2 regions of the Streptomyces sp. NPDC057702 genome follow, and region 1 is predicted to be linked to the other one. Evidence: riboswitches for the same ligand, from Rfam matches in the RefSeq annotation. Region 1 holds a riboswitch; the other holds the start of a gene.

What was found. Region 1 has a riboswitch for thiamine pyrophosphate ahead of thiC (phosphomethylpyrimidine synthase ThiC). Riboswitches for the same ligand answer to the same signal wherever they lie in the genome.
Region 2: it holds a riboswitch for thiamine pyrophosphate, as region 1 does, so the genes downstream of both, ACFVFR_RS03885 (thiamine ABC transporter substrate binding subunit) here and thiC (phosphomethylpyrimidine synthase ThiC) in region 1, are expected to answer to the same signal.

Annotation. Positions count from the first base shown of each region.
Region 1 is NZ_JBHVJC010000007.1:175,472-181,791, reverse strand. It holds gene ACFVFR_RS07440 (DUF5326 family protein) at 108-329, shown strand; gene ACFVFR_RS07435 (IclR family transcriptional regulator) at 564-1,418, shown strand; gene ACFVFR_RS07430 (SsgA family sporulation/cell division regulator) at 1,521-1,958, shown strand; gene ACFVFR_RS07425 (YibE/F family protein) at 2,339-4,033, opposite strand; TPP riboswitch at 4,293-4,451, shown strand; gene thiC (phosphomethylpyrimidine synthase ThiC) at 4,444-6,234, shown strand.
Region 2 is NZ_JBHVJC010000004.1:74,152-96,889, forward strand. It holds gene ACFVFR_RS03860 (aspartate aminotransferase family protein) at 1-1,291, shown strand, start outside; gene ACFVFR_RS03865 (ABC transporter ATP-binding protein) at 2,009-2,737, shown strand; gene ACFVFR_RS03870 (hypothetical protein) at 3,394-4,146, shown strand; gene ACFVFR_RS03875 (ABC transporter ATP-binding protein) at 4,652-5,656, opposite strand; gene ACFVFR_RS03880 (ABC transporter permease) at 5,942-7,582, opposite strand; gene ACFVFR_RS03885 (thiamine ABC transporter substrate binding subunit) at 7,789-8,865, opposite strand; TPP riboswitch at 8,862-8,972, opposite strand; gene rlmN (23S rRNA (adenine(2503)-C(2))-methyltransferase RlmN) at 9,160-10,266, opposite strand; gene ACFVFR_RS03895 (phosphatidate cytidylyltransferase) at 10,923-12,086, opposite strand; gene frr (ribosome recycling factor) at 12,086-12,643, opposite strand; gene pyrH (UMP kinase) at 12,814-13,581, opposite strand; gene tsf (translation elongation factor Ts) at 13,772-14,608, opposite strand; gene rpsB (30S ribosomal protein S2) at 14,752-15,663, opposite strand; partial or broken gene ACFVFR_RS03920 (peptidoglycan DD-metalloendopeptidase family protein) at 15,967-16,821, shown strand; gene ACFVFR_RS03925 (TetR/AcrR family transcriptional regulator) at 17,262-17,819, opposite strand; gene whiG (RNA polymerase sigma factor WhiG) at 17,894-18,730, opposite strand; gene dprA (DNA-processing protein DprA) at 18,973-20,205, opposite strand; gene ACFVFR_RS03940 (YifB family Mg chelatase-like AAA ATPase) at 20,202-21,821, opposite strand; gene ACFVFR_RS03945 (YraN family protein) at 21,821-22,213, opposite strand; gene ACFVFR_RS03950 (DUF2469 domain-containing protein) at 22,436-22,738, opposite strand, start outside.

The DNA of each region.
Region 1 (6,320 bases):
GCCCCACGAGTCGCCGCGCCGCCTTAGCATCGGGAGTACGAGGGGGACTCCAACGAAGCAGCGAGATCACGGGATCGAGCAGGGCGAGCAGAAAGCAGGGTGCCATCGTGGCCGCGAAGCGGATACTCCAGGGACTGCCGTGGTGGGTGAAGTGGGTCGTCGTGCCCCTTCTGATCATCGTGGTCTTCGGCGGTCTGATCACCAGCGTCGTCGGCTTCGTCGCCTGGTTGCTGTTCCGGGCCCTGCTGCTGGTCGCCATCATCGGCGGCCTGGTGTACGTGGTGCGCAAGTTCACCTCCTCCTCGCGGTCCTCACGCGACGACTGGTAGCCGCCACGCGGCCCATGCCCATGGTCCAGTCCTTCAACGGCGTGTTTCCGCCTTGCACATGACGCATCGTGTGACAACCCTTCACTTCTTGAAATAGAAGTCGCTCTTCCGGTTAGAGTGCGGAAACGTTGCGGTCCGGCCCGGCCCCGGCGGGCACGCGCCGGATGCCGCGGCGAGCGCGGGGACGGCCCCCGCCCGGGGGGTGCCCACCCGCCCGCAGCTCTGGGGGTGACTGTGGCGTCAGCAAGCACGGGACCGTCGCACCGACCGGCCCGCGACCACGGACAGTGCCGACGGCCGTGTGCGGACACACAGCCCACGCTCATCAGCTCCGTCCAGCGGGCGCTGCGCCTGCTGGAAGCGGTGGGCGCGCACGCGGACGGCGCCCCCGCCAAGCAACTCGCGCGCGAGGCGGGGTTGCCCCTGCCGACCGCGTACCACCTGCTGCGCACCCTCACCCACGAGGGGTACCTCCGCCGCGACCACGGCGTCTTCCGCTACGGCGAGGCCGTCCGCCGGCTGGGCGACAGCCCGGGGGCGCTGTCCGCGTCCGGGCCGGCCGACGCGGTCCCGGACCCGCGCGCGGGCCTCGCGCACACCGTCACCACACTCGCCGGCGAGCTGGGAGTGGCCGTCTACTTCGCCGTCTACCGCGAGGGTGAGGTCGAGGTGCTCGCCACAGCCGACGCGCCCGGGGCGTCGGTCGTCGAAGAGTGGGCCGACTTCCGGCAGACCGCTCACGCGCACGCCATCGGACAGTGCCTGCTCGCCCAGCTCGACGAGAGCGAACGCGCCGACCACTTCGCGCGCTATCCGGTGCGGGCCATCACCCCGTACTCGGTGCGTGACGAGGCAGGATTCAGGGAGAAGGCCGCCGCGAGACGGCGTTTTCAGCCGGTCTGCGAGCGGGAGGAGTACGCGCTCGGCACGGCCTGCGCCGCCTTTCCCCTCACGACCGGGGGGACGGCGGCGACCCTGGCGGTTTCCACCCCCCTGGCTCGAGCGGAACGACTCCGCCCCGCTGTCGATTCGCTACGCTCCAGAGTCGGAGCGCTCATCAGCTCCCTGTCGTTCTCTATCAGTATCTGAAAACTCACTCCTTGTGATCCGCTGAGTGTTAGCGGACGATGGCGTCAAGAAGGCCAGGTTGGCTGAAACCCGGCCATTCCCACCGACTCGGGGCGGCGAACGATGCGTGACACAGTCCAGGCAGAGGTGACGATGACCTTCCTCGTTTCCGAGGATCTCTCCTTCCGCATTCCGGTCGATCTCGGCTACGACAAGGCCGATCCGTATGCCGTGCGATTCACCTTCCATCTGCCCGGCGATGCCCCGGTGAGCTGGGCTTTCGCCCGGGAGTTGCTCCTCGACGGGCTCTGCGGGCCCATCGGCGAAGGCGACGTGCACATCTGCCCAACGGGCCCGGACGAGCTGTCAGATGTGCTGATCCGGCTCCAAGTCGGCGTCGAGGGAGCCCTGTTCCGGGTCGGCGCCGCTCCGCTGGTGGCCTTCCTGGACCGGACGGACCGACTGGTCCCGTTCGGCTGCGAGGAGGAGGCGAGCGATCCGGCCTGCGGCCTGGACGCGGTCCTGGACCGCATCCTGGCGGGAGACCGCTACGCAGGGTGAACCGGGCCGTCGGTCACGGTGCGTTGCCTGGACGTTTTTTCGCCCGGCCACTCGGAAGCGCGAATTCCCCCCGCGCGTGACCGCCCCCGACGCCCGGGCCGCCGCGCCCCTCGCGACCCGCCCCAGGGGACCCAACGCCGGCGCGTACGACGCGGCGTGACGCCTCTGCCGGGCGCGCCCGACCGGATTCCGGCGCCGGCCCGCCCGGGGTTCGGCGCATCCGCCCGGCCCCGGCGCATCGGCCCAGGCCCCGGCGGCCTGGCCGGAGTTCGACGCCTCCACCCGGCTGGCCCGCCCCCGCGGGGCCCGGCACCTGGGGCCGGGCGGTCCGGCATCGCCCGCCCGGGGCCGACGCGATGCCGCACGGCACCCGGCACGCGCTACTTCGCCCGGCGGCGGCGACCCTTCCCCCGGCCCGGCAGACCCGAGGCGAGCCCGGAGGCCACCGCGCCCGCGCCGCGCCCGGCGCCCGGGTTCGCTCCGGCCTCCGCGCCACCCACGCCCCGCTGACCCACCGGCGCGCCGGGCCCGACCCCGCGCCCCGGGACAGCGGCGCGCTCCGGGGCGACTCCGCCGCCACCGCCCGCGCCGGGAACGCTCGTCGGGCTGCGGTCCGCGGAGACCACCAGCGCCGCCAGCAGCGTGGTCACCGGCACCGAGGCCACCAGACCGATGCTGCCGACGAGGGTGCGGACGATCTCCTCGGCGACGATCTCGCTGGTCGCGACCGTGCTCACACCGCTGTCCGCTATCGAGAAGAGCAACAGCAGCGGCAGCGCGGCACCGGCGTAGGCGAGGACCAGCGTGTTGACCACCGAGGCGATGTGGTCCCGACCGATGCGCATGGCCGCCGCGTACAACGTGCGCCAGTGCGCCGACGGGTCGGCCTCCTTCAGCTCCCACACCGCCGAGGTCTGGGTGACGGTCACGTCATCCAGCACACCGAGCGAGCCGATGATGATGCCGGCCAGCAACAGGCCCTGGATCTCGATGTCGGGGTAGAGGCCGTGCACCAGTCCGGTCTGGTCGTCGGTGTTGCCGGTCAGATGCGCCCAGCCGATGAACACCGAGCCGAGCAGGCCGATCAGCAGCAGTGAGAGCAGCGTCCCGAGCACCGCGACCGAGGTTCTGGCGGTCAGGCCGTGACAGGTGTACAGCGCGATCAGCATGATCGCGCTGCCCCCGATCACGGCCACCACCAGCGGGTTCGAACCCTGGAGGATGGCCGGCAGGATGAACAGCGTCAGCACGCCGAAGCTGATGACGAGCGCCACCAGCGCGAAGACCCCGCGCATCCGGCCCACCACGACCACGGCCAGCGCGAAGAGCCCGGCCAGCAGCGCCATCGGCAGCTTCCGTTCGACGTCGGAGACCGAGTACTGGAGGTTCTCCGGCGCCTTGGGGGCGTACGCCAGGATCAGCTTCTGGCCCTTCTCGTAGTGCCGGGACGCGGACGGCTGCACGATCTCGGTGAACGTACGCCCCTTGCCCTTGCCCGAGGTCACCTCGATCGTGGCCTTCTCGCAGGTCTCGTCCTTGGCCTCGGGCTGGGCCGCCGGATCGCCCGGCTGCTCGCCCGGCGGCTGTTGCCCCTGCGGCTGGGCGTGCACGTCCGCGCACCGCACCTCGTCGACCCGCACCACGCGCCCCGACTCGGTGTGCCGGTCGAAGCCGAGCCCCGACGGCCCGTGGTGGTCGGGCGCGCCGCCCGGCCACAGCACCACCAGCCCGACCACGACCGCCACGCTGAACGGGATGAGCACCGCCGCGATGACCTTGCGGAGCTGACGCGAGACGGGCGCGGCGGGCCCGTGGCTGTGACTGTGGCCGTGGCCCTGGCCGGGTGCGTGACCGTGTCCGTGGCCGGTGGGGGCGGGGTGGTGGTCGTGCCCCGTGGGGCCGTTGTCGTGCTGGTGGTCGCTCTCCGGCAGCCCGTGGTCGGGCCCCGTACGCCCCTGCCGGCGCGCGTCGGGCCCCCGCGCGCCGGGAACCGGCCCGTGCCCCCGCCCCCGCTCCTGTCCGTACCCCGACCCGCGCCCGGGGTACGGACCGTCGGCCCCCGTGCCCGCTCCCACGCCGCTCCCTCCGCCGGTTCCCGCGCCCTCGTCGGCGGGGCCGCCGCTAGGCGGTCGCGGGGGCACGCCGGGGGGCGGGGGTGTCGGCGCGGTCGGGCCGGGCCCCCGCGCGTGTCCGGTGCCGGGCGGCGGGGTGTGGGCGGGCGGCCGGCCGTGGGGGCCTGGCCGCCCGGGTGGCCCTGGCTCGGTGGGAGTCATGGACCGATCATCGCAAGGCCCCCTGGCCCAATCCGTCGCGGAGCGGTTAGCGTGGTGGCACCTTTGCAATCGCGGGAGCTCGGAGCACCGGGCTGAGAGGGCGCTGACCTCCGTACGGGACGACCGGCCGACGCCGGTGAACCGACTACGGAAACGGCTGCGTCGACCGCCGAACCTGTTACCGGGTAATGCCGGCGTAGGGAGTAGGTCTCATGACCGTATCGGACGCACGCACGCCTGCCTCCGTAGAGTCGAACGACACCGACGGGCAACCGCGCGACATCGGATGGCACAAGGGCTATCTGAGCGGTTCGCGGCCCGACCTGCGGGTGCCGGTGCGACGAGTACACCTCACCAACGGCCAGGACGTCACGCTGTACGACACCTCGGGCCCGTACACCGACCCGAACATCGACACCGACGTACGGCGCGGGCTGCCGCCGCTGCGCGAGAACTGGATCATCGGCCGGGGAGACACCGAGGAGTACGCGGGCCGGCCGCTGCGCCCCGAGGACGACGGCATCAAGCACACCTCGCCGCGCGGTGGCCTCAAGAACCTCGACGCGGTCTTCCCCGGCCGCCCGCGCCAGCCGCGCCGGGGCCGCGACGGCCAAGCCGTCACCCAACTCGCCTACGCCCGCCGAGGCGAGGTCACCCCGGAGATGGAGTACGTCGCGCTGCGCGAGAACGTCTCCCCCGAGGTGGTCCGCGAGGAGATCGCCGCCGGTCGCGCCGTGCTGCCGGCCAACGTCAACCACCCGGAGATCGAGCCGATGATCATCGGCAAGCGGTTCCTGGTGAAGGTCAACGCCAACATCGGCAACTCCGCCGTCACCTCCTCCATCGAGGAGGAGGTGGAGAAGATGACCTGGGCGACCCGCTGGGGCGCGGACACGGTCATGGACCTGTCCACCGGCCGCAACATCCACACCACCCGCGAGTGGGTGCTGCGCAACTCCCCCGTCCCGATCGGCACCGTCCCGCTCTACCAGGCCCTGGAGAAGGTCGACGGCCGGGCCGAGGAGCTGACCTGGGAGATCTACAAGGACACCATCATCGAGCAGGCCGAACAGGGCGTCGACTACATGACGGTGCACGCCGGCGTACTGCTGCGCTACGTACCGCTCACGGCGCGCCGCAAGACCGGCATCGTCTCGCGCGGCGGCTCGATCATGGCGGCCTGGTGCCTGGCCCACCACAAGGAGAGCTTCCTCTACGAGAACTTCGAGGAGCTCTGCGACATCCTGGCCACCTACGACGTCACGTTCTCGCTCGGCGACGGGCTGCGCCCCGGCTCCATCGCGGACGCCAACGACGAGGCCCAGTTCGCCGAGCTGAGGACGCTGGGCGAGCTCAACACCATCGCCAAGCGGCACCACGTGCAGACCATGATCGAGGGCCCGGGCCACGTCCCGATGCACAAGATCAAGGAGAACATCGACCTCCAGCAGGAGATCTGCGAAGAGGCTCCGTTCTACACGCTCGGCCCCCTGACCACGGACGTCGCGCCGGCCTACGACCACATCACCTCCGGCATCGGTGCCGCGATGATCGCCTGGTGGGGCACCGCGATGCTGTGCTACGTCACGCCCAAGGAGCACCTGGGCCTGCCGGACCGCGACGACGTGAAGACCGGCGTCATCACGTACAAGATCGCCGCCCACGCCGCTGACCTGGCCAAGGGTCACCCCGGTGCCCAGGACTGGGACGACGCGCTCTCCGACGCGCGCTTCGAGTTCCGCTGGGAGGACCAGTTCAACCTGGCCCTCGACCCCGACACGGCCCGCGCCTTCCACGACGAGACGCTCCCGGCCGAGCCCGCCAAGACCGCGCACTTCTGCTCGATGTGCGGCCCGAAGTTCTGCTCGATGAAGATTTCCCAGGACATCCGTCGCGAGCACGGCGGCACCCTGGCGGCGGCCGAGGCCGAAGCGGGCATGGCGGAGAAGTCCAGGGAGTTCGCGGAGGCGGGCAACCGGGTGTACCTGCCCATCGCCGACTGACCCACCATCCCCCCGAGCGCCGTCCCGACCCACCCGGGACGGCGCTCGGGCGCGTTCACGGGCCGGAATCGGGCGGCCTTGGCTAT
Region 2 (22,738 bases), on a different contig from region 1:
GAACGCCCCGGTGCCGACCATCGTGCGCGGCGAGGGCACCTACATCTACGACGACCAGGGCAAGCGTTACCTCGACGGCCTGGCCGGCCTGTTCGTCGTGCAGGCGGGACACGGCCGGGAGGAGCTCGCCGAGGCCGCGTACCGGCAGGCGCGGGAACTCGCCTTCTTCCCGGTGTGGAGCTACGCCCACCCCAAGGCGATCGAGCTCGCCGAACGGCTGGCGCACCACGCTCCCGGCGACCTCAACAAGGTCTTCTTCACCACCGGTGGCGGCGAGGCGGTGGAGACGGCGTGGAAGCTCGCGAAGCACTACCACAAGCTGACCGGCAACCACACCAAGTACAAGGTCATCTCCCGCGCCGTCGCGTACCACGGCACGCCGCAGGGCGCCCTGTCCATCACCGGTCTGCCCGCGCTCAAGGCCCCGTACGAACCACTGGTGCCCGGCGCGCACAAGGTGCCCAACACCAACATCTACCGCGCCCCGTCACACGGCGACGACCCGGAGGCGTTCGGCCGCTGGGCCGCCGACCAGATCGAGCAGCAGATCCTCTTCGAGGGCCCGGAGACGGTCGCCGCCGTCTTCCTGGAGCCGGTCCAGAACGCCGGTGGCTGCTTCCCACCACCGCCCGGCTACTTCCAGCGGGTGCGGGAGATCTGCGACCAGTACGGCGTCCTCCTCGTCTCCGACGAGGTCATCTGCGCCTTCGGCCGCCTCGGCACGATGTTCGGGTGCGACAAGTTCGGCTACGTGCCGGACATCATCACCTGCGCCAAGGGCATGACCTCCGGCTACTCCCCCATCGGCGCCACCATCGTCTCCGACCGGATCGCCGAACCCTTCTACACGGCCGACAACACCTTCCTGCACGGCTACACCTTCGGTGGCCACCCCGTGTCGGCCGCCGTCGCGCTCGCCAACCTCGACATCTTCGAACGCGAGGGCCTCAACCAGCACGTCCTCGACAACGAGCACGCGTTCCGCACCACCCTTTCCCGCCTCGACGACCTGCCGATCGTCGGCGACGTGCGCGACAACGGCTTCTTCTACGGCATCGAGCTGGTGAAGGACAAGGCCACCAAGGAGTCCTTCACCGACGAGGAGTGCGAGCGCCTGCTGTACGGCTTCGTCTCCAAGAAGCTGTACGAGAACGGCCTGTACTGCCGCGCCGACGACCGAGGCGACCCGGTCATCCAGCTCGCACCCCCGCTCATCGCCGACCAGGCGACGTTCGACGAGATCGAGCAGATCGTACGGGGCGTGCTGACGGAGGCGTGGACGAAGATCTGACCGCAGCACTACCGGCACGGGCCCTGTCCGGCGGCGCGCCACCGGACAGGGCCGAGCAGCGCGTCGGGATGACGGAGGCCACGGCGCGGTGTGAGGGCGTTGCCTGCAGGCTCCGTACGGGGCGCGTCCGACCGGTACGGGGAACACAGCCGGCTCCCTGCAGCACCGCCCCGTGGCCCGTACCCTGCCCCGCAGTGCGTTCGCTGGCCCCGTGCTCCGTGCTCCGTGCTCCGTGCTCCGTGCTCCGTGCTCCGTGCTCCGTGCTCCGTGCTCCGTGCTCCGTGCTCCGTGCTCCGTGCTCCGTCAACGGCAGTGTCCGCGTCGTTCCCGGTTTCGCAACCTGCGGCGAGCCGAGTGCGGGGCCCGGCGGAGACGAGTATCCGGGCGGCGCGTCGCCGGTCACGTGCCCGGTCGGCATCCACCGGTCGACGGCTTGCCGTCGCCGCGCCGCCCCGCGTCACTCAACTGGCCGCCTGTTCGCTGGCCGATGTCGGCCGCTGCTCTCCCCGGGCACGCGTGATCCACGTCCGCGTATGCCGGCGAGTGCTGAAGCGAAAGGCTGATTCGACGGCTGATCGGAGGAATAGCGCCGCTTCAGCGCCGCGCCTGGGCCCCGTTCCCCCACGCGAGTCCTTACCGTTCCAGTGACCGATCGCTCTTGCCTTCGTTCACCCGGTCAGGGGAACGCGGACAATCGTCAGCAACCGAGGTACTGCCATGGTGGCTCCGCCCGACAACGATGTGCTGTGGGCACGTGCCCTCACCTACGCGTACCGTGGCTCGCCCGCGCTGACAGGTGTATCCCTCGGCGTTCGCGAAGGGGAGATCCTGGCGGTCTCCGGGCCCCGTGGCTGCGGCAAGACCACCCTGCTGCGCTGCCTGTCCGGCCAACTCGTACCCGACAGCGGCGAGGTGTGGTTCAACAGCACCCCCGTGCACACCATGCCGGCGGTGGCCCGCGAGCGGCTGCGCGGCGATCGCTTCGGGTGGATCGGCCCCGAACCCTGCCTCGTACCGGAACTGAACGCCTGGGAGAACGCCGCACTGCCCCTCATGCTCCGTGGCACGCGCCGCAAGGCCGCCAAGCACGCGGCGCACGAGTGGCTCGATCGGCTCGACGTCGGCGACTGCGCCCGGAGTCGCCCCGCCGCGCTCCTGCAGTCACAGCGACAGCGCGTGGCCGTCGCCAGGGCACTCGCCACGGAACCCGACGTCCTCTTCGCCGACGAACCGACCGCCCCGCTGCAAGGTCCCGACCGTGAACAGGTCCTCCGCACCATCACCACGGCGGCGCGCTCCCACGGCATCACGGTGCTACTCACGGGCCACGGCACCGAGGCCGACGCCCTGGTCGACCGCTCCGTCTCGCTCGTCGACGGCCGGCGCGGCGGCTCCGCCCCCACTCGTGACGCGGAGGGCAGTGCGGCGTGCTCAGTCTCCGTCTAGCCCTTGGCGCCAGCCCGCTGACCCAGGTCCGGCGGTCGCTTGTAGCCATCGCGTCCGCGGGGTCCGGCTTTCTGCTGTTGTGCTCCCTCGGGTACGCCCTGGGCCACCCCGACGCCACGTCCGACGCCCTGGCGCGCCTCCTCTGGTGCGCGGCGCCACTGGCCGCGACCGTGCAACTGGCCACCGCTGTCGGCCGTGTCGACACGGTCCTTCACCCCGCTGAGGGACTGGCGGGCGCTGGGTGCGGGCCGTTTCGACGCGCGGTGCTCACAGCCTCGTCCACGGCCCTGATCTGCTTCGCCGGAAGCTCGCTCGCACTGCTCGCCTTTCTCTATCTGCGGGGCGACCTCGGCGGCTCTCCCCTCAACGACCCCGTCATCGACGCGTTCGCCGTGGGCTATCACCTCCCCGTCGGGGCCGTGCTGACCCTCCTGTCGGTGCCACCTCTTGCCGCCGCCACAGCCGGCGCACTCAGCTCGCGGGCGCACGACGCACCGGACGTACGCCGGACACGGGCGCCACGGAGCGCACGGCCAGCGCTCTCGCGCATGCAATCGGCTACTCCCGCGCTTGCCGCGATGGAGACTCCGTCCGCTTCTCACCTACCTCCCCCACCGCTCACCCAGGCGAATGTGTCGCCCGAACCCCCTGTCCGCGTGGCGCCGGTACTCAACGCCGTCGACACCAACGCCCCGTTGGCCGTCGCCGTACCCTCACCTGAGCCGGTGAGCGCGGAGGCCGAGCCCGTCACTGTGACGCCCGCCATGCCGCCCCCTGACACCACCGAGGCTTCCGGGCTGCCCTGGGGGATCGCGCTGATCTCAGTGGGGTTGGCACTTGAGGCCTACGTCAGCCGCGACGTCACCGACACGCGGGACCTGCTCCCCGTGCCGGGCCACCTCAGCGGCGGCGCTCTCGCCGTGCTGGCCACGTGGGTACTGGCCACCGTGGGGCTGGTGTTGATCGGGCCCGGGGTCATCCGCCTCTGCGGCAGGCTGCTCGCCCTGGGGCGGCCGGGTGCCGTGCGGCTGCTGGCGGGGCGCGGGTTGCAGGAGGAGTCAGGCCGACTCGGTCGCCCGCTGGGCGCGCTGTGCGCGGTCGCGAGCAGCGCCTACGTCGCGGTCCGTCTGTACGAGGCGGTGCCGGACCTGACGGAGGACCGTCCGTTCGGCCCCCTGACGGGCCTCGGCGCAGCGCTGGTGATGGGGTGCGCCACCGCCACAGCGCTGATGGCCGTGCTGGAGAGCAGAAACGCACGCGCCGCCTCGACCGGCGCCCTGCTCTGTCTCGGCGCCCCGCGGCCCGCTCTCCGCAACGCTGCGGCCCTCCGCGTGGCAGCCGTCTTCACCGCTCTGGGCGCCCTCAGTTGGCTGGTGGCCGAACTCGCCACGATGCCACTCGCCACGTAACACGGGGCGCCCTTGGCCGCTCCGCGACCGCCTGCGTCGGCTTCGTCTGCCAGCGGAACGGCGCCATCGGATGCGGGTGCCTCCCCGTAGGTCCGAGCTCTCCCCGTGCTCCAGGAGGGCGCGCCATCCCGGAGCACAGCAGGACCCTCGTGCGCGGCGTCCGCGAGGCGCCGGCCCGGCCGCGAGCCACCCGCCCCGACGCTGAGCACACAGCCGGCGCGGCCCGCCCTGCCGCCAAGCGGGACCTGCTCCGTGCCCCCAGGCAGAGTCACCGCCCCGTGCCCCGTGCCCCGTGCCCCGTGCTCCGTGCTCCGTGCTCCGTGCTCCGTGCTCCGTGCTCCGTGCTCCGTGCTCCGTGCTCCGTGCTCCGTGCTCCCGAGCAGGATCGCGGATCTCTACGCCACGACATCACCACTCCGCGCCTCGTCCCCACGGGAGGGGAGTAGCACCGCGTAACGACGCAACGGGCGATGAGTCGACATCGCTGCCGGGCTCGATCGGCGCTCTACTCCGTCCGACCGAGCGACACCACGTCCTCAACCGCGAACGCGACGCGTACCCGCTCTCCTTCCGCCGGCGCCTCTCGCAGGGAGCACGCCGCCTCCAGCATCGGCCCGCTTTCGGGCCGCAACAGCAGGGAGACACCGAGGCCGCCACGGAACGTTCGCGCCCGCACGACGCACGGAAGCCCGTCGTCAGCGCCCGTCAGCCGCACGCCCGTGGGGCGGATCAGCAGTTGGCACGGGCCGGCGGCGGTTCCGGTCGGCACCGGCACCATCCCCCAGGGGGTGTCGGCGGATGCACCTCGCACGGTCGCGTCCACGACGTTGTCAAAGCCGAGGAAGCGCGCCACGAACTCGGAGGCGGGCTGCTGCCAGACCTCCAGCGGGGTGCCGACCTGGGCAATCCGGCCGTCCTGCATGACGACGACACGGTCGGCCAGGGCGAATGCCTCGCCCTGATCGTGGGTGACGGCCAGCACCGTCGTACCCAACTGGCGGAACATCTGTCGGAGTTCGACGACGAGCCGTTCCCGCAGTCCACGGTCGAGCTGACCCAGCGGCTCGTCCAGCATCAGCAGTTTCGGACGCGGTGCGAGGGCGCGCGCCAGCGCCACCCGCTGCTGTTCGCCTCCCGACAGCGCCGCGATGGCTCGCCGCTGCGCCCCCGGGAGGCCCACGAGATCCAGGAGTTCGGCCACCGCGCGGTCGGCCTCCCCCCGCCCGGCCTTCCGCAGGCGCAGGCCGAACGCGACGTTGCCCGCCACGTCCCGCTGCGGAAAGAGCTGATGGTCCTGGAACATGAGGCCGACGCCTCTGCGGTGCGCGGGCACGCCGGCCTGGTCGCGCCCCGCGAGCCGGATCTGCCCGCTGTCCGCGGCCTGAAGACCAGCCACCACGCGCAGCATGGTGGACTTTCCGCTACCGCTGGGGCCGAGCACACAGACGGTCTCACGCTCGGCGACGCCGAGGCTCACCGCGTCCAGCGCGACGCGCTCACGGAAGCGCACGGTGACCTCGTCCAGCCGCAGCAGATCCGCGCCCCGTCCGCCCCGTTCCCCGCGAGTGTCCGGCGTGCCTCGGGCCCCGTCACCGTCACCCCGCGTCCCGCGCTCCGTGCCCCGTGCTCCGTTGGTGGCGGTAGCTCCGTCGCTCCGTGCCTCGCCCTCAGTCTCGTCCCGTTCGGCCGGCGCTGGCCGTTCCGTCGCGCCGTGGAGACCGCCGTCGTCTCCCGCCGAATCGTGGCGCTGTGGCCCACCGTCGTCCCGGGCTCGCCTCTTGTGCGGCAATGTCATCTAGAACTCTCCCGAACGGTTGGTACGGAGCCGCTCAAGCGCCAACAGCGCGGCTGCGCAGATCACCATCAAGATGGTGCTCAGCGCCATGGCCTGCCCGTAGTTGAGCTCCCCTGCGCGACCCAGGAAGCGGGCGATGGCCACCGGAAGAGTGGGGTTGTCGGGGCGGGCGATGAAGACGGTCGCCCCGAACTCCCCCAGTGACACGGCGAACGCGAAGCCGGCGGCGATCAGCAGGGCCCTGCGGACCAGGGGCAGGTCCACCTCTCGCCACGCACGCAGCGGCGAAGCGCCCAGGACGGTGGCGGCCTCGCGCAGCCGGTCGTCCACCGCACGGAGCACCGGCAGCATCGTTCGTACGACGAAGGGGACACCGACCAGGGCCTGCGCCAGGGGCACCAGGAACCACGAGGCCCGGAGGTCCAGCGGCGGCTTGTCCAGCGTGATCAGGAATCCGAACCCGACGGTGACGGCCGAGGTGCCGAGCGGCAACATGAGCAGCGCGTCGAAGCCCCGCACCAGCCGTCCCGCTCGCGTCGGTCCGCTGCCCCGTGGTCCGCGCACGGTGAGCGCGGCGGCGGCGAGGCCGCCGACGACGAGCGCGATGACGGTGGCGACCGCCGCGTACCGGAGCGAGTTCCACAGGGCGTCCAACGGCGCCACGATGAAGGTCCCGCCGCTTTCCTCAGCCGACGCCAGCACTTCGTAGAAGGCGAACCCGTAACCGTCGGGGCCGGCGAGGGAGCGCTCCACCAGTACGGCCAGCGGCAGAAGGATCAACAGCGCGATGACGGCGAGCACGCCCCCCAGGAGCGTCCACTGTCCGGCGCCGCGCGGCCGATGGGCCGTGTACGAGGCGTCCACCAACCGCAGCGTGCTCTCCCGTCGCCGCACCGTCCACGCGTGGACCACGAGCAGCGCGGCGACCGCGGCGAACTGGGTCAGTGTCAGGACCGCGGCGGTCGGCAGGTCCAGGAGCTGCGCGGTCTGCCGGTAGATCTCCACCTCCAGCGTCGCGTATCGCGGCCCGCCCAGGATCTGGACCGCACCGAAGGAGGTGAACGTGAAGAGGAAGACCATGAGCGTCGCACCGGCGATGGCGGGCCCGAGAGCGGGCAGTGTCACCTGGCGCCAGGCGGCGAACCGGCCGGCCCCCAGGACGCGGGCGGCCTCCTCCTGCCGCGGGTCGAGTTGCGCCCACAACCCACCGACGGTGCGGACCACCACGGCGTAGTTGAAGAAGACGTGGGCCAGCAGGATCGCCCAGACGGTGGTGTCCAGCCGCACGCCCCACAGTTCGTCGAGGAGGCCGCCTCGCCCGAGGAGAGCGAGGAAGGCCGATCCCGCGACCACCGTGGGCAGCACGAAGGGCACCGTCACCACGGCCCGCAGCAGCTGCTTGCCCGGGAAGTCCAGACGCGCGAAGACGTATGCCCCCGGCAGTGCGAGGGCGAGGGTCAGCGCTGTGGAGGCGGCGGCCTGCCACACGGTGAACCACAGCACGTTGAGCACGTCGGGGTCGCCGAGAACCTCACTGACCCGTCCGAGTTGCCAGGCGCCGCCGGCGTGCAGCCCACGAGCGGTGATGGCTGCCACCGGATACCCGAAGAAGAGCCCGAAGAACCCGAGCGGTACAGCCATGAGGCCAAGGCGCAGGGCCGTGGTCCGCCACGCCCCCGTCGCTCGCGGGCCCCGCCCCGTGCCCCGTGCCCCGTACCGCGCCGGTCCGTGCGGGGCTCCGTGCTCCGTGCCCCGTACCGCTGAGCCCTCGGCTCCGTGCCCCGTGCTCCATGCGTGGGCCCCGTGGGGCGCCTCGGAGCACGGCGCGTCGGGCGACGGTGCGTCGTTCACCTCACGACGAGCGAAGTCCACGTCTTGATCCACTGCTCGCGGTTCTTGGCGATCTCCTCCGGGGCGACGGTGGCCGGCTTGGCGATCCGCTCCCCGTACTTCGTGAAGACCTCCGGCAGCTTCGCGTCCGGCCGGACCGGGTTGACGTACATCGTGACCGGCACGTCCTCCTGGAAGGTCTTGCTGAGCATGAAGTCCAGGAGTGCCTTACCGCCCTTGGTGTTCTTCGCTCCGTCGAGCAGCCCGGCGAACTCGATCTGCCGGAAGCACGTGCCGGTGGCCACGCCCGTCGGGCCCTCCTTGGGCTGCGGCTTGACGCCGACCACCTCGGCGGGCGGGCTGGAGGCGTAGGAGACGACCAGCGGCTTGTCTCCCTTGCCCGAGCCACCACCGGAACCGGAGAAGCGGTCGTTGTACGCCTGCTCCCAGCCGTCGACGACCTCGACCCCGTTGTCCTTCAGCTTCTTCCAGTAGTCCTGCCAGCCGTCGTCCCCGTAGGTGCCGACTGTCCCGAGCAGGAAGGCGAGCCCGGGCGAGGACGTGGCAGCGTTCTCCGTGACCAGGAGGTTCTTGTACTGCGGCTTGATCAGGTCGTCGAAGCTGCGCGGCGGCGCCAGCTTCTTGTCCGCGAAGTACTTCCGGTCGTAGTTGACGCAGATGTCACCGGTGTCCACGGGGGTGACCCGGTGCTTCGCGGCGTCCAACTGCAGGCCCGCGGGCACCTGGTCGAGGTCCTTGGCCCGGTACGGGGCGAAGACGCCCTCGTCCAGCGCGCGCGAGAGCAGCGTGTTGTCGACGCCGAAGAAGACATCGCCCTGCGGATTGCCCTTCGACAGGATGGCCTGGTTCACCGCCGCCCCGGCGTCCGCCCCACGCGCCACCTTGACCTTGTAGCCGGTCTCCTGCGTGAACCGCTGGAGCACCGCCTTGGACACCGTGAAGGAGTCGTGCGCGACGACCGTTACCGTCTTGGAGTCCGAGCCGCTGCCGGACTCTCCACACGCCGCCAGCGTGGTGACGCCCAACGTGCCGAGCAGAGCGGTGCCCACGGCACGCCGAAGGTAGCTGTTCATCAGTGCGTCTGACTCCCTACGCCGGTATGACCCGGATCAGGTCCGAGGGTCTGCGGCACCCGCGGTGCCGCACTCTCAGCGCGTAGCGCGCTCCCCTGTCGGAAATGTGCGTTTGTTCGACTCACGATAGCGCGACGTGCTGCCGGTGCCCCATCCGCACCGTCCCCGCGCGCCAGATGGTGCACACGGCGCCCAGGACGGAGCCGTGCCGGACACCGCGCACCACGCGACACGGGGCGCGTACGGTGCCGACATCGGCGCGTGCGTGGGGCGACGCCGTCGCCCCACGCCCCGTCACCGCTCGGAGGCGGCCAGCTGGCCGCAGGCCCCGTCGATCTCCTGCCCACGGGTGTCCCGGACGGTCACGGGCACGCCGTGCGCCTCGAGCGCCGCGACGAACGCGCGCTCGTCCTCGGGCCGCGAAGCGGTCCACTTCGACCCGGGGGTGGGGTTGAGCGGGATGAGGTTGACGTGCACCCGACGCCCGCGCAGCAACCTGCCCAGCAGGTCGGCCCGCCACGCCTGGTCGTTGATGTCCCTGATCAGGGCGTACTCGATGGACACCCGGCGCCCGGACTTCTCCGCGTACTCCCACGCGGCGTCCAGCACCTCCCGGACCTTCCAGCGGGTGTTGACCGGCACCAGGGTGTCGCGCAGCTCGTCATCCGGCGCGTGCAGTGATACCGCCAGGCGGCACTTGAAGCCCTCGTCGGCGAACCGCAGCATCGCCGGCACCAGCCCGACCGTGGACACGGTGATCCCACGCTGGGAGAGGCCCAGACCGTCGGGCTCCGGGTCGGTGAGCCGGCGGATGGCGCCGACGACCCGCTTGTAGTTGGCGAGCGGCTCGCCCATGCCCATGAAGACGATGTTCGAGAGCCGGGCGGGCCCACCCGGTACCTCGCCGTCGCGCAGGGCGCGCATGCCGTCGACGATCTGGTGCACGATCTCGGCCGTGGAGAGGTTACGGTCGAGCCCCGCCTGCCCCGTGGCGCAGAAGGGGCAGTTCATGCCGCAGCCGGCCTGCGAGGAGATGCACATCGTGACCCGGTCCGGGTAGCGCATCAGCACCGACTCGACCAGCGTCCCGTCGTGCAGCCGCCACAGTGTCTTACGGGTGGCGTCACCGTCACAGCTGATGTGCCTGACGACGTTCATCAGGTCCGGCAGCAGTTCGGCGGCCAGCTTCTCGCGGGCCGCCGCGGGGATGTCCGTCCAGTTCGCCGGGGCGTCCGCGTACCGGGCGAAATAGTGCCGGGAGACCTGCCCAGCACGGAAGGGCTTCTCGCCGATCGCGGCCACGGCCTCACGGCGCTCGGCGGGGGTGAGGTCAGCGAGATGCCGCGGCGGCTTCTTGGCTCCGCGCGGCGCGACGAAAGTGAGTTCTCCGGGCTTAGGCATGGTTCATCTAGTGTCGCAGACATACGGGGTAGGGCTCACCGGCTACGAACGGGGCCCTCGACACACACAAAGCCGCAGGTGGCGATAGCTGTCCGCGGCATTCACGCGGCTGCCGGTCACGTACGGTCAGCACCCGGCGGGCGGGCTCGGCACACCGCCCACGAACGGCTTCGCGGCCCGGTCCCCTGCCACATGCGGCGCGGCCGACAGAGGGCGTCGCACCTCTCCCGTCACACCCCCGGACACTCCACACGCTCCGCACATCGCGAGCCCAGCCTCGCCGCCCCGGCCAGCCGACACTCGCACGGGGCGCACGGCCCCCTCCCCCGCCGCACAGTCAGCCCAACGCCGCGGCTTCGTACGCTCCGTACGCGGCGCACCCTCATCCCGACATTCGCCGCCCCGTGCCCCGTGCCCCGTGCCCCGTGCCCCGTGCCCCGTGCCCCGTGCCCCCAGGCAGGGTCGCTCGCCCGTACCTCGCCGCGACACCTCAAGCGGCCCGCGCACTCCGCCCCACCCCCGCCGCCTCTCGCGGCGACCGGGACGCCCCGCCCGTATCGCCGCTCTCATGCTTCGAGCCGCCTCGCCCACGTGGAGTTTCGTGGACGGGGCGGCTCGTACGCGGCTGCGGGTGTTCTCACTCCCGGCGGGGGCTCTCAGCCCGCGCCGACGAACACCACCAGCAGGAGCCAGGCGACCGGTGCCGTCGGGAGCAGCGAGTCGAGGCGGTCCATGATGCCGCCGTGCCCCGGCAGCAGCGTTCCCATGTCCTTGATCCCGAGATCCCGTTTGATCATGGACTCGCCCAGGTCGCCCAGCGTGGCGCTGACGGCGACCGCGAGACCCAGGATCAGGCCCTGCCACCAGGCGCCGTCCTCGACCAGGAACCGCATGCACAGCGCCCCCGCCACCATGGCGAAGGCCATGGCGCCCAGCAGCCCCTCGCGTGTCTTTCCGGGGCTGATGCGTGGAGCGAGCTTGTGCTTGCCGAACTTCCAGCCCACGGCGTACGCCCCGGTGTCGCTGACCACGGTGAGGATCAGGAACGTGAGGACCCGCTGTGGCCCGTCGTCGTCCGCCGCGAGCATGAGCGCGACGAACGTCGCGAGGAAGGGCACGTAGAACGCCGCGAAGACGCCTGCCGTCACGTCCCGGAGGTAGTTGTCCGGGGGCTCCGTCATCCGCCAGACGAGCACCGCGAGCGCCGTGAGCGCCATGGCGATCCAGGCGCCCTGCGCACCGCGCAGATAGCCGGCCACGACCATCGCCGCGCCGCCCACCGCCAGCGGCACGAGTGGCGCCCGGATCTCCTTGCGCTCGGCGAGCCGCGAGGTCAGCTCCCACAGACCCACGACGACGGCGACCGTTATGACGCCGACGAAGAGGACCTTCTGCACGAAGAGCGAGACGACGATGATCGCGCCGAGGCCGAGCCCGACCCCTATCGCGGCACGCAGGTCACGCCCGGCGCGCTTCTTCTGCGGCGCGGCTGGCACGGCGGGATGCTCCCTGGGGGTCGTGTCCGCCTCGCCGCGTGCGGGCTCGTGAGTGGGCTCCGAGCCGGACCGGGGGGACGGGGCTGGCGGTTCCTGCTCGTCGCGGAACAGGGGGCCACTCAGCCGAGCGGCCCCCTGGTCGTCCTGGTCTCCGCCTCTGTCGGGCACGATGGGCATGGGGCGAGTTTGCGCCGCATGGCCCGCCTCGCGCAGGGGACCCGCCGGTGTCGGGGGCATTGCCCCACGAAGCGCGGGAGCGGGCCCCTGGTCGGTCGGGCCCCTAAATCCGGTACGGGGCGGGGCCCCCCAGGATGAGTCGTTCATCAGACCTCGAGCAGCTCGGCTTCCTTGTGCTTGAGCAGCTCGTCCACCTGCGCGACGTACTTCGCGGTGGTGTCGTCGAGCTCCTTCTCGGCGCGACGGCCCTCGTCCTCGCCCGTCTCGCCGTCCTTGACGAGCTTGTCGATGGTCTCCTTGGCCTTGCGGCGGACGCTGCGAATGGAGATCTTCGCGTCCTCGCCCTTGGTCTTGGCGACCTTGATGTACTCCTTGCGGCGGTCCTCCGTGAGCTGGGGGAAGACCACCCGGATGATGCTGCCGTCGTTGCTGGGGTTGACGCCCAGGTCCGAGTCACGGATGGCCTGCTCGATGTTGCGCAGCGCACTCTTGTCGAACGGCGTGACAACCGCCATCCGCGGCTCCGGTACCGAGAACGACGCCAGCTGGTTGATCGGCGTCAGCGCCCCGTAGTAGTCCGCCACGATCTTGTTGAACATCGCCGGGTGCGCACGCCCGGTGCGGATCGCGGCGAAGTCCTCCTTGGCGACCACAACGGCCTTCTCCATCTTCTCCTCGGCCTCGAGGAGGATCTCTTCGATCACCACTTGCTCCTGGTGTTATCAGTAAGCAGAGCCTCGCCCCTGCGTGCGTCTTCTCCTGCACGGTGTCCGACCGGCAGGCCGTTGTCCATCCCCGCGCCGGGCACTTCCGGCGGTCGGGAGTTGCCGCCCGTATGGCGTTACGGGAGGCCGTGCGAAGGCGGTACGGACCGTCAGTGCCGGTCGCCCTGGTCGCTGACGAGCGTGCCGATCTTCTCACCCTTCACCGCGCGCGCGATGTTGCCCTCTGCCAGCAGTTCGAAGACGAGGATGGGCAGCCTGTTGTCGCGGCACAGCGTGATCGCCGTGGCGTCGGCGACCTTGAGGTCCTGGGTGATCACTTCGGCGTATCCCAGCGCGTCGAACTTGACGGCGTCCGGGTTCCGCTTGGGGTCGGAGTCGTAGACGCCGTCCACGCCGTTCTTGCCCATCAACAGCGCCTCGGCATCGATCTCCAGGGCGCGCTGGGCCGCGGTGGTGTCCGTGGAGAAGTACGGCATGCCCATGCCGGCGCCGAAGATCACGACGCGCCCCTTCTCCAAGTGGCGCACCGCGCGGAGCGGGATGTACGGCTCCGCGACCTGCCCCATGGTGATGGCGGTCTGCACCCGCGAGTCGATGCCCTCCTTCTCCAGGAAGTCCTGGAGGGCGAGGCAGTTCATGACGGTGCCGAGCATGCCCATGTAGTCGGAGCGGGCACGGTCCATGCCACGCTGCTGCAGCTCGGCGCCACGGAAGAAGTTGCCGCCGCCGATCACGATCGCGATCTCGGCCCCGTCCCGGACGACGGCGGCCACCTCGCGGGCGATCTTGTGCACGACGTCCGGGTCGACGCCGAGTCCGCCACCACCGGCGAACGCCTCGCCGGACAGCTTCAGCAGGAACCGACGGCGCGGGGCCCCGTCAGTCTTCGGGTCGGCTTGGTCGGCGTCCAGATTCATGGGAGATCTCCTCGTGCACATACGAAGGAGGCCACTGCCGGGATGGTCCTTGATCGACCTCTACGGCAATGGCCTCCTCGTCACATCTGCGGCCAACCGGTGGACGGCTGGCTGCGTACGACCCTATCGGGTCGCTGGTCATTCGCTGCCCTGGCTCAGCCTGAGCCGGGCTGAATCCCGGGGAACGGGCTCAGACGCCGACGCGGAAGCGGGCGAAGCGCTTGAGCGAGACGCCGGCCTCGTCCAGGACCTTCTTGACGGACTTCTTGTTGTCCTTGGCGAACGGCTGGTCGAGCAGCACGTTCTCCTTGAAGAAGCCGGTGACGCGACCCTCGACGATCTTCGGCAGGGCGGCCTCGGGCTTGCCCTCCTCGCGAGCGGTGGCCTCGGCGACGCGACGCTCGTTCTCAACGGTCTCGGCCGAGATCTCCTCGCGGGTGAGGAACTTCGGCGAGAAGGCGGCGATGTGCTGCGCGACGTCCTTGGCGACCTCGGCGTTCTCCGCGTCCAGCTCGACGAGCACGCCCACCTGGGGCGGCAGGTCCGGGCTGGTGCGGTGCATGTATGCCGCGACGAAGCCGCCGGAGAACTGGGCGAACCGGTCGAGGACGATCTTCTCGCCGAGCGTGGCGTTGGCCTCGTCGACGTACGCCTGCACGGTCTTGCCGGCCTCGATCTCGGAGGCGAGCAGCGCGGCGATGTCGGCCGGGGCCGTCTTGGCGGCGTGCGCGGCGATGGTGTCGGCCACGGCGGTGAACTTGTCACCCTTGGCGACGAAGTCCGTCTCGCACTTCAGCTCAAGGAGGACACCGGAGGTCTTGTCGTCGGCGATCAGGGAGACGACGGCGCCGTTGGTGGCGCTGCGGCTCTCGCGCTTGGCCACACCCTTCTGGCCCTTGACGCGCAGGATCTCGACGGCCTTGTCGACGCTGCCCTCGGCCTCGTCCAACGCCTTCTTGCAGTCCATCATGCCGGCGCCGGTGAGCTCACGGAGCTTCTTGACGTCAGCGGCGGTGAAGTTCGCCATGGTCTGTGAATCTCTTCTCGAAAGTCTCGAAAGATGTGTGATCTTACGGGTGGACGGCGGGGCGTCGCATCGCGCGACGCCCCGCCGTCACCAACCGTGACGCTGCGGCGGAGCGGAGCGAGGCCGATCCACCATGGTGTTCGTCAGGCCTGCTCGGCGTCCGCGGCCGGGGCCTCGGCGGCAGCGGCCTCGGGGGCGGCGGCCTCGGCTGCCTCCGGGGCGGCGACCTCGGCGGCAGCGGCCTCGGCCGGCTTCCCAGCCTCCTCGGCCTTCTTGGCGGTGTCGCCTTCCAGCAGGTCGCGCTCCCACTCGGCGAGCGGCTCACCGGCGGCCTTGTCGGCCTTCACGTCACCAGTGGCGACACCGGAGCGGGCGATGAGGCCCTCGGCGACGGCGTCGGCGATCACGCGGGTGAGCAGGGTGACGGAGCGGATCGCGTCGTCGTTGCCCGGGATCTTGTAGTCGACCTCGTCGGGGTCGCAGTTGGTGTCGAGGATCGCGACGACCGGGATACGGAGCTTGCGCGCCTCGCCGACGGCGATGTGCTCCTTCTTGGTGTCGACGATCCAGACGGCGCTCGGCACCTTCTGCATCTCGCGGATACCGCCGAGGGTCTTCTCCAGCTTGGCCTTCTCGCGGGAGAGAACCAGGAGCTCCTTCTTGGTGAGGCCAGAGCCGGCCACATCCTCGAAGTCGATGAGCTCAAGCTCCTTCAGGCGCTGCAGGCGCTTGTACACGGTCGAGAAGTTGGTGAGCATGCCGCCCAGCCAGCGCTGGTTGACGTAGGGCATGCCCACGCGGGTCGCCTGCTCGGCGATGGCCTCCTGCGCCTGCTTCTTCGTACCGACGAACATGATGGAGCCGCCGTGCGCGACGGTCTCCTTGACGAACTCGTAGGCGCGGTCGATGTACGACAGCGACTGGAGCAGGTCGATGATGTAGATGCCGTTGCGCTCGGTGAAGATGAAGCGCTTCATCTTCGGGTTCCAACGGCGGGTCTGGTGACCGAAGTGGACGCCGCTTTCCAGCAGCTCCCGCATCGTGACGACGGCCATGGCCGTACTCCTTGAATACTCGGTTCCCGCGGCGGCCGGGTGGCCGCCGCGCCTGACGCCCCGACGCGCCTGCCGCGGAAGGACGAGCCTTCCGAGGACCGAGGGACGCGGCCACCGGGCTGCCCGAGAGGGACTGGTGCGCCGGCGGCGGGGCGTGCGAAGTCGACCCGGTGACCCGGATCGCCACGTGAAGTGTACGGGACCGGTGCGGTGGCGGGTGACGGCGTTATCCACAACCCGTGAGTAATCCACAGAAGGCGGCCATGGTCACCACAGATCGGTTTTTTGCGGCACGGTCGTCGCATGTCTTACGCACCCAAACCACGTCAAGCCCTGAAGGCGGCCCACCACGGATGGCGGCGCCTGTGCCGCATCTGGGCGAGCGCCCGGCCGCGCCGCGCCGCCGCCTCACCGCGAGCATCCCGGAGGCGCGCTCGACGGGCCTCGCTGGGCCGCTGGCTCACGGCGGGGGCGGCCGTGTTCGGCGTCGCCGCCGCGGCGTGCGCGGCGACGCTGCTCACGGACGCCCGCTCCGCTGACAGAACCGGCGGCTGGGCCACGGCACCGGAGGCCGCTGCGGGGCCCGGCCGAGCCCGCACCGCTACCACGCCTCGTCCCGTCAACCCCGCCGGCCCGCGTCCCCCTTCCACCGCCCCTCCCGCCGCGCCGCGTACGGCACCGCGGGGCTCGGATGCTCCGAAGAACGCCCTCCAACCTCACGACGGGAGCGCCCCCGCTCCGTCCACGGGCGGCGCGGTGGTGACGGATCCTTCCTCGCCCCCGGCGCCGTCGGCGACCCGCAAGCGCTCCGCCACTCCCGCACCCGCCGGCGTCGACCGCGCCTGGCCCGTGGGCGGCGCCCTCGGGGCGCCGCGACCCGTCGTACTCCGAGGCTGGGAGCCACCACCCGAGCCCTGGGCCGCCGGGCACCGGGGGGTGGACCTGGCGGCGCACGCCGGGCAACCCGTCCGGGCGGCCACCACGGGTCGGGTGACGTTCGCGGGTCGGGTGGCGGGACGTGGCGTGCTCGCCATCACGGTGTCCGGCAGCGGCGACCCAGCGCTGCGCACGACATACGAGCCCGTGCGGGCTCTGGTGGCGAAGGGGGACGAGGTGGTCGCGGGCCAGGTGGTGGCCACCATGGAGGACGGGCCGTTTCACTGCCGGCCCGGCTGTCTGCACTGGGGATTGCGGCGCGGGGAGCGCTATCTGGACCCGCTCACCCTGATGCCACCGCCCATGCTGCGCGGCGGTCCGTCACGGCTGCTGCCCGTCTTCGGTGCCCCGAAGGCGCCGATCGCCGCTCCGAAGCGGCCGCGGACCTCTCCGCCGACGGGGTTCGCCGATCATCACACCCGCGCGGGCCGGCGCCCTCACGTGCCGCGACCCGCCGCCCCGACGCACGCCCGCCGCGCCCACGCCCCGCGCGGCGGAAGCGCAGCCGGCCGCTCTGGGCGCCACGAGCCACGGACCTCGCCGGCCTGGCCACGAGGCCACCCCCATGCGGCGGGCCAGGTGCCCGCGGGGCTGGTCCATATCGCCGCCGTGACGGTGGTGGCGGCGTGGGCCCGGTTACGGCTCAGGCACCGAGGCGCGGCTCAGCCGCACACCCCGCGCAGGGCCGTGGCCACGGCGGCGTCCGTGATGCGTCCGGGGTCCTCCGCGGCCCCCAGCTCGATACGTCGGACCGCGGCGTCAACCACACCCTGGAGCAGCATCGCGGTCAGTCGGGGCTCCTCGTGCCCCAGAGCGCCGAGCGCCTCCACCACCATGGCGATCAGTCCGCCGTGAGCGGCGCGGATCTTCTCCCGCGCTCCCGCGTCCAGTTCACCGGCGGAGATCGCCACCACGGCCCGGTGGCGTCGGTCGCCGACCAGCGCCAGCTGTTGTCGGACATAGGCTTCGATCTTGGCCTCGGCGGTGTCGGCCCGCTCCATGGCCGCCTCGACCTCGGCGGCCCACACCGGGAAGTCCACGGTGCACAGCTCCTCGACCACCGCGGCCCGCGACCGGAAGTACTCGTAGACGGACGACCTGGCAAGCCCCGTCCGCTCCGCGAGGGCGGGGAACGTCAGCGCGTCCGTACCGCCTTCGGACAGCAAGGTACGAGCGGCGTCCAACAGGGCGCCGCGCTGCATCGTCCGGTGCTCGGCCACCGAGGCCGCTCGAATCCTGGGCACTCCTCCACTTTACGTACGCGTGCCACGCACGACGACGGAGGAGGGACGATTCAGCGGCCGACGTCGGCCAGTTTCGCACGCAACTGGAGCACGGACTTGGTGTGAATCTGGCTGACCCGGCCCTCCGTCACACCCAACACCTGCCCAATTTCGGCCAGCGTGAGCCCCTCGTAGTAGTAGAGGGTCACCACGGTCTTCTCACGCTCCGGCAGGGTGTTGATGGCGCGGGCGAGCAGCCGCCGCAGCTCCCGGTCCTCGGCGACTTCCACAGGATCGTCCGCGGCCTGGTCCTCCAGCGTGTCGCCGAGCGTCAGCCGGTCACTGCCCTCCCCCCCGACGTGCAGCAACTCCTCCAGGGCCACCACGTTGGCCAGCGACAACTGACTGAAGACGCCGTGCAGTTCCTCCAGACCGATCCCCATCTCGGCGGCGACCTCCACCTCCGAGGGTGTACGCCGCAACGCGGCCTCCAAGGTGGCGTACGCCCGCTCGACGGCGCGGGCCTTCTGACGAACGGAGCGGGGAATCCAGTCCAGGGCACGCAGTTCGTCGATCATGGCGCCACGGATGCGGGTGATCGCATAGGTCTCGAACTTGATGGCCCGGTCAAGGTCGAACTTCTCGATGGCGTCGATGAGGCCGAAGACTCCGGACGACACGAAGTCCGCCTGTTCGACGTTGGCCGGCAGGCCCACACTGACGCGACCCGCCACGTACTTCACCAGGGGCGAGTAGTGCAGGATCAGCTGCTCCCGCAGCCTGTCGTCGCCCGTCGCCTTGTACGAACGCCACAGCTCTTCGAGCGAGGAGGGCGCGGATGGCCGGACAGCGCCGCGGGCAGCGGGCGGCACTGTCGCGCGTTCAGACCCGGAGGTGTGCTGGGGCATGCGTCGCCTTGAGCCGTTCTGCCGTGACGTGGGTCAGGACGTGTGCCCGCGTCGGAATCCTTGTGAGCGTAGCGTGACTGATACGTCGCGGTGTGCGAGCAGCAGGGGCGGCATGATGCGCAGATTCGTTCCGTTCTCCGCACCCCGGGATGACGGTCGCCACCGCGAACGGCGACCGCGATGCCGGCTCCACAACGGCGTATACGGTCATCTCCCACACTCTTTCACCCAATTGCCACAAATCAAGAACCGCCTCGCCGCGAGCTTCCCCTCTGATGCGCCTGACGGGTCAACTCCCAGTGCTCACCGGTCCGTTCGACGAATCCGAGAGCAAGTAATTCGTGGAGCCTGGTCAACGTTTCGTCGCGACTCATCCCCGCGTCCCGGGCCAGCGCCCGGATGTCGCTGGTGCCCCGCACCGGCATCGCCTCCAGCACCCGAGTGGCCTCGGGGGGCAGCAGGTCGCGGCGTACGACGGGCCCGCGCCTGGCTGGCGCGAGGTCGCCGATGCTGCCGACGAGCTCGACCACCTCGTCGACGTCGCTCACCAGCAGGCCCTCCCCGCGCAGCAGCTCGTGCACGCCGGCCGAAAGTGCGCTGGTCACCGGGCCGGGCACACCCATCGCGCACCGCCCAAGACGCTGCGCCCACCGGGCGGTGACCAGGGACCCGCTGCGGTACTCGGCCTCGACCACGACCGTTCCGCGCGTCAGGGCGGCGATGACCCGATTACGCAGCACGAACCGGCTCCGTGTGGGATGGCTGCCCGGCGGCAGCTCCGCCACGACGAGGCCCTGCTCGGCCACCCTGCCGATCAGCTCCGCGTGCCCGCGCGGGTAGGGGATGTTCACCCCCGAGGCGAGCACGGCGATGGTCGCTCCGTCGACGCTGAGAGCGCCCCGGTGAGCGGCCCCGTCGACTCCGTAGGCCGCCCCCGAGGTCACGACCCAGCCACGCTCGGCGAGCCCCGCGCCCAGCGTGGTCGCCATGTGCGTCCCGTAGTCGGTGCAGGCCCGCGCCCCGACCACGGCCACGGAGCGCAGCGCCCACGTCCGCAGTGACGCCATCCCGTGCACCCACAGCCCCACGGGCCGCGCGTCGCCGAGGTCATCGAGCTGACTTGGCCACTCCGCGTCCCCCGGGCACACGAATCTCCCACCCAGCGACCTCACCGTCGCCAGGTCGCCGGCCGGATCGAGCTGTGCCGCGCGCAGCGCGCAGCCGGCCAGGCGTCGAGCGCTGGCCCCCGGCGGCGGCTCTCCCTCGCCGCACAGCGCGCGCCGTAACGCCACGGGGCCGAGCTCGCGCAGCCACCGGCCGACCTTCTCGTCGCCCGGCTCCGTCAGCCGGGTCAGCGCCGCGCGGGCCAGTCGTGCGGCGTCGTCCGTCATCTGCCGCTCGTCCTGGGTCGGGACGTGCCCGGCGCCGCGCTCGGGGCCATCGTCGCCCGTCGCGGCCGGGTCCACGGGGCTCACGCGTTCTCCAGCGGCTGCGGCACTCCCCGACTGACGCCGGTGCGCAACTGGAGTGCCTGCCCGACGTCGTCCCCCGTCGGCCGATCGTGGCCAGCGAGGTCGGCCACCGTCCACGCCACGCGCAGAACCCGGTCGAGCCCGCGCGCCGTGAGAGCCCCACGCTCCATGTCCCGCTCCGCCTCACGCAGCGCGCCCGGGGCCAGGGCCCAGCGCGTACGCAGTTCGTAGCCGGGCACCGCTCCGTTGACCGTCCAGGGTGTGCCGGCATAGCGGGCGGCGGCCCGCTCCCTGGCCTCGCGCACCCGCGAAGCCACGGCCTCGGTGCTCTCCGACCGGCCGAGCTCGCCGGCGAGCTCCGCTCTGCTGACCGCGCCGACCTGGACGCGCAGGTCCACGCGGTCCAGGAGCGGGCCCGAGAGCCTGGCCTGGTAGCGACGGATGACCGCGGGGGAGCACGCGCAGCCGTCGCCGGGCTGGCCGTGGCGCCCACAGGGGCACGGATTGGCGGCCAACAACAGCAGGAACCGTGCCGGCATGCGCATCACCCCGGCCGACCTGGCCACGACCACGTGCCCTGACTCCAGCGGCTGGCGCAACGCGTCCAGGGCACGCCCGCTGAACTCGGGCGCCTCGTCCAGGAAGAGCACGCCCTGGTGAGCCAACGATACGGCGCCCGGTCGGGGGATTCCGGTGCCACCGCCCACCAGCGAGGCCATGGTCGCGGAGTGGTGCGGGGCACAGTACGGCGGCGCCTCCAGGAGCGGCTTGCCCGGCGGGAGGACGCCGGCCACCGAGTGCACCGCGGTCACCTCGAGGGCCTCTGTGGGTGTCAGGGGTGGTAGCAGTCCTGGCAGCCGCTCGGCCAGCATGGTCTTGCCGGCACCGGGCGGCCCCTTGAGGTAGAGATGGTGGCCGCCCGCCGCCGCCACCTCAAGCGCCTTGCGCGCCCCCCGCTGGCCGGCCACGTCGGCCATGTCGAGGCGCCGGTTGGGCCCCGGGCGCCCGACGGTGCCCGTGCCCGCGCCGGCCCCCGGCAGCACGAGGCCCGCGAGCATCGGATCGGGGCGGCCCTGCTCCGGTTCCTCCGGCTCTTCCGGCACCGGGGCGTCGGTCAGCACGGCCACCAGTTGGCGCAGGCTGCGCGCGCCCAGTACCGAGACGCCTGGCACGAGCGCGGCCTCGGCCGCGGTCTGCTCCGGGACGACGACCTGTCGGTATCCGGCGTCGGCGGCGGCGAGCACGGCGGGCAGTACCCCGCGCACCGGTCGCACCCGGCCGTCCAGTCCCAGCTCGCCGATCATCATGAGGTCCGCGATCTCGCGTGGGTCGATGAACTCGGCCGCGGCGAGGACGGCGCAGGCCACCGCGAGATCGAAGCCGCTGCCGGCCTTGGGGACGGATGCCGGGCTCAGGCCCACCGTGAGCTTCTTCTGCGGCCACTCTGCTCCCGAGTTCACGACAGCCGCCCGGACCCGGTCCCGGCTCTCGGACAGGCTCTTGTCCGGCAGCCCCACCAGCGTGAACGCCGCCACGCCCGGCTCCAGATCCGCCTGCACCTCGACGACAACCCCCTCGACACCGACGAGCGCCACCGAGCACGTACGCGCGAAGCCCATCAGGCCACCCCCCGCACGTGCTCGACGGTCGGCGCGCCACGCCGCGGCAGGCGCACCCCCACCACGTCGATGCGCACCCCGCCGGGCGGCGGCCCGCCGTACCGCTCGAGCCAGCGGGCGGCCAGCCGGCGCAGGCGCTCGGCCTTCACGTGGTCGACGGCGGCCATCGGATGCTCGTACGCGCTGGACCTTCGGGTCTTCACCTCACAGATGACCAGCGCGTCACCGTCGCGGGCGACGATGTCGATCTCCCCCTCGCGGCATCGCCAGTTACGGGCCAGGACGAGCATCCCGGCCGCGATGAGCGTCCGCGCCGCCAGGCTCTCGCCATAGGCACCGAGGGCGCGGCGGGCCGAGGACGGTCGCGACCGCGCGTCGGCGGGCGGGCGCAGCGCCTCGGTCGGGAGGGGAGACGTCCCGGGACTCGGACGTGGTCGGGTGGCTGTGATGGGGCGGGTGCGGGTTGTTCGCGGCATGAGTAGTACCTCCGGCCCTGACAGTGCCGGAGGTACCGCAAGCGTGTGGATCTTGGTGGATAACCCGTGTGCTGGGGATAACTCGCTCACCCGGGCGAGTGAAGAAACCTTCGCTCATCCGGTCAGCAGCCGCGACGATCAGTTGTTGAAGCCGGATTCGCCCGAGGTGAGGTCGAGGTCGCTCTTGTTGAGCTCTTCGATGTTCACGTCCTTGAACGTGAGAACACGCACCTGCTTGACGAAGCGGGCCGGCCGGTACATGTCCCAGACCCAGGCGTCCGCCATCGAGACCTCGAAGAACACCTCGCCCTGGACCGAGTGCACCTGCATCTCGTAGTCGTTGGTCAGGTAGAAGCGTCGCTCGGTCTCGATCACGTATTTGAACAGCCCGACGACATCGCGGTACTCCCGGTAGAGCTTCAGCTCCATCTCGGTCTCGTA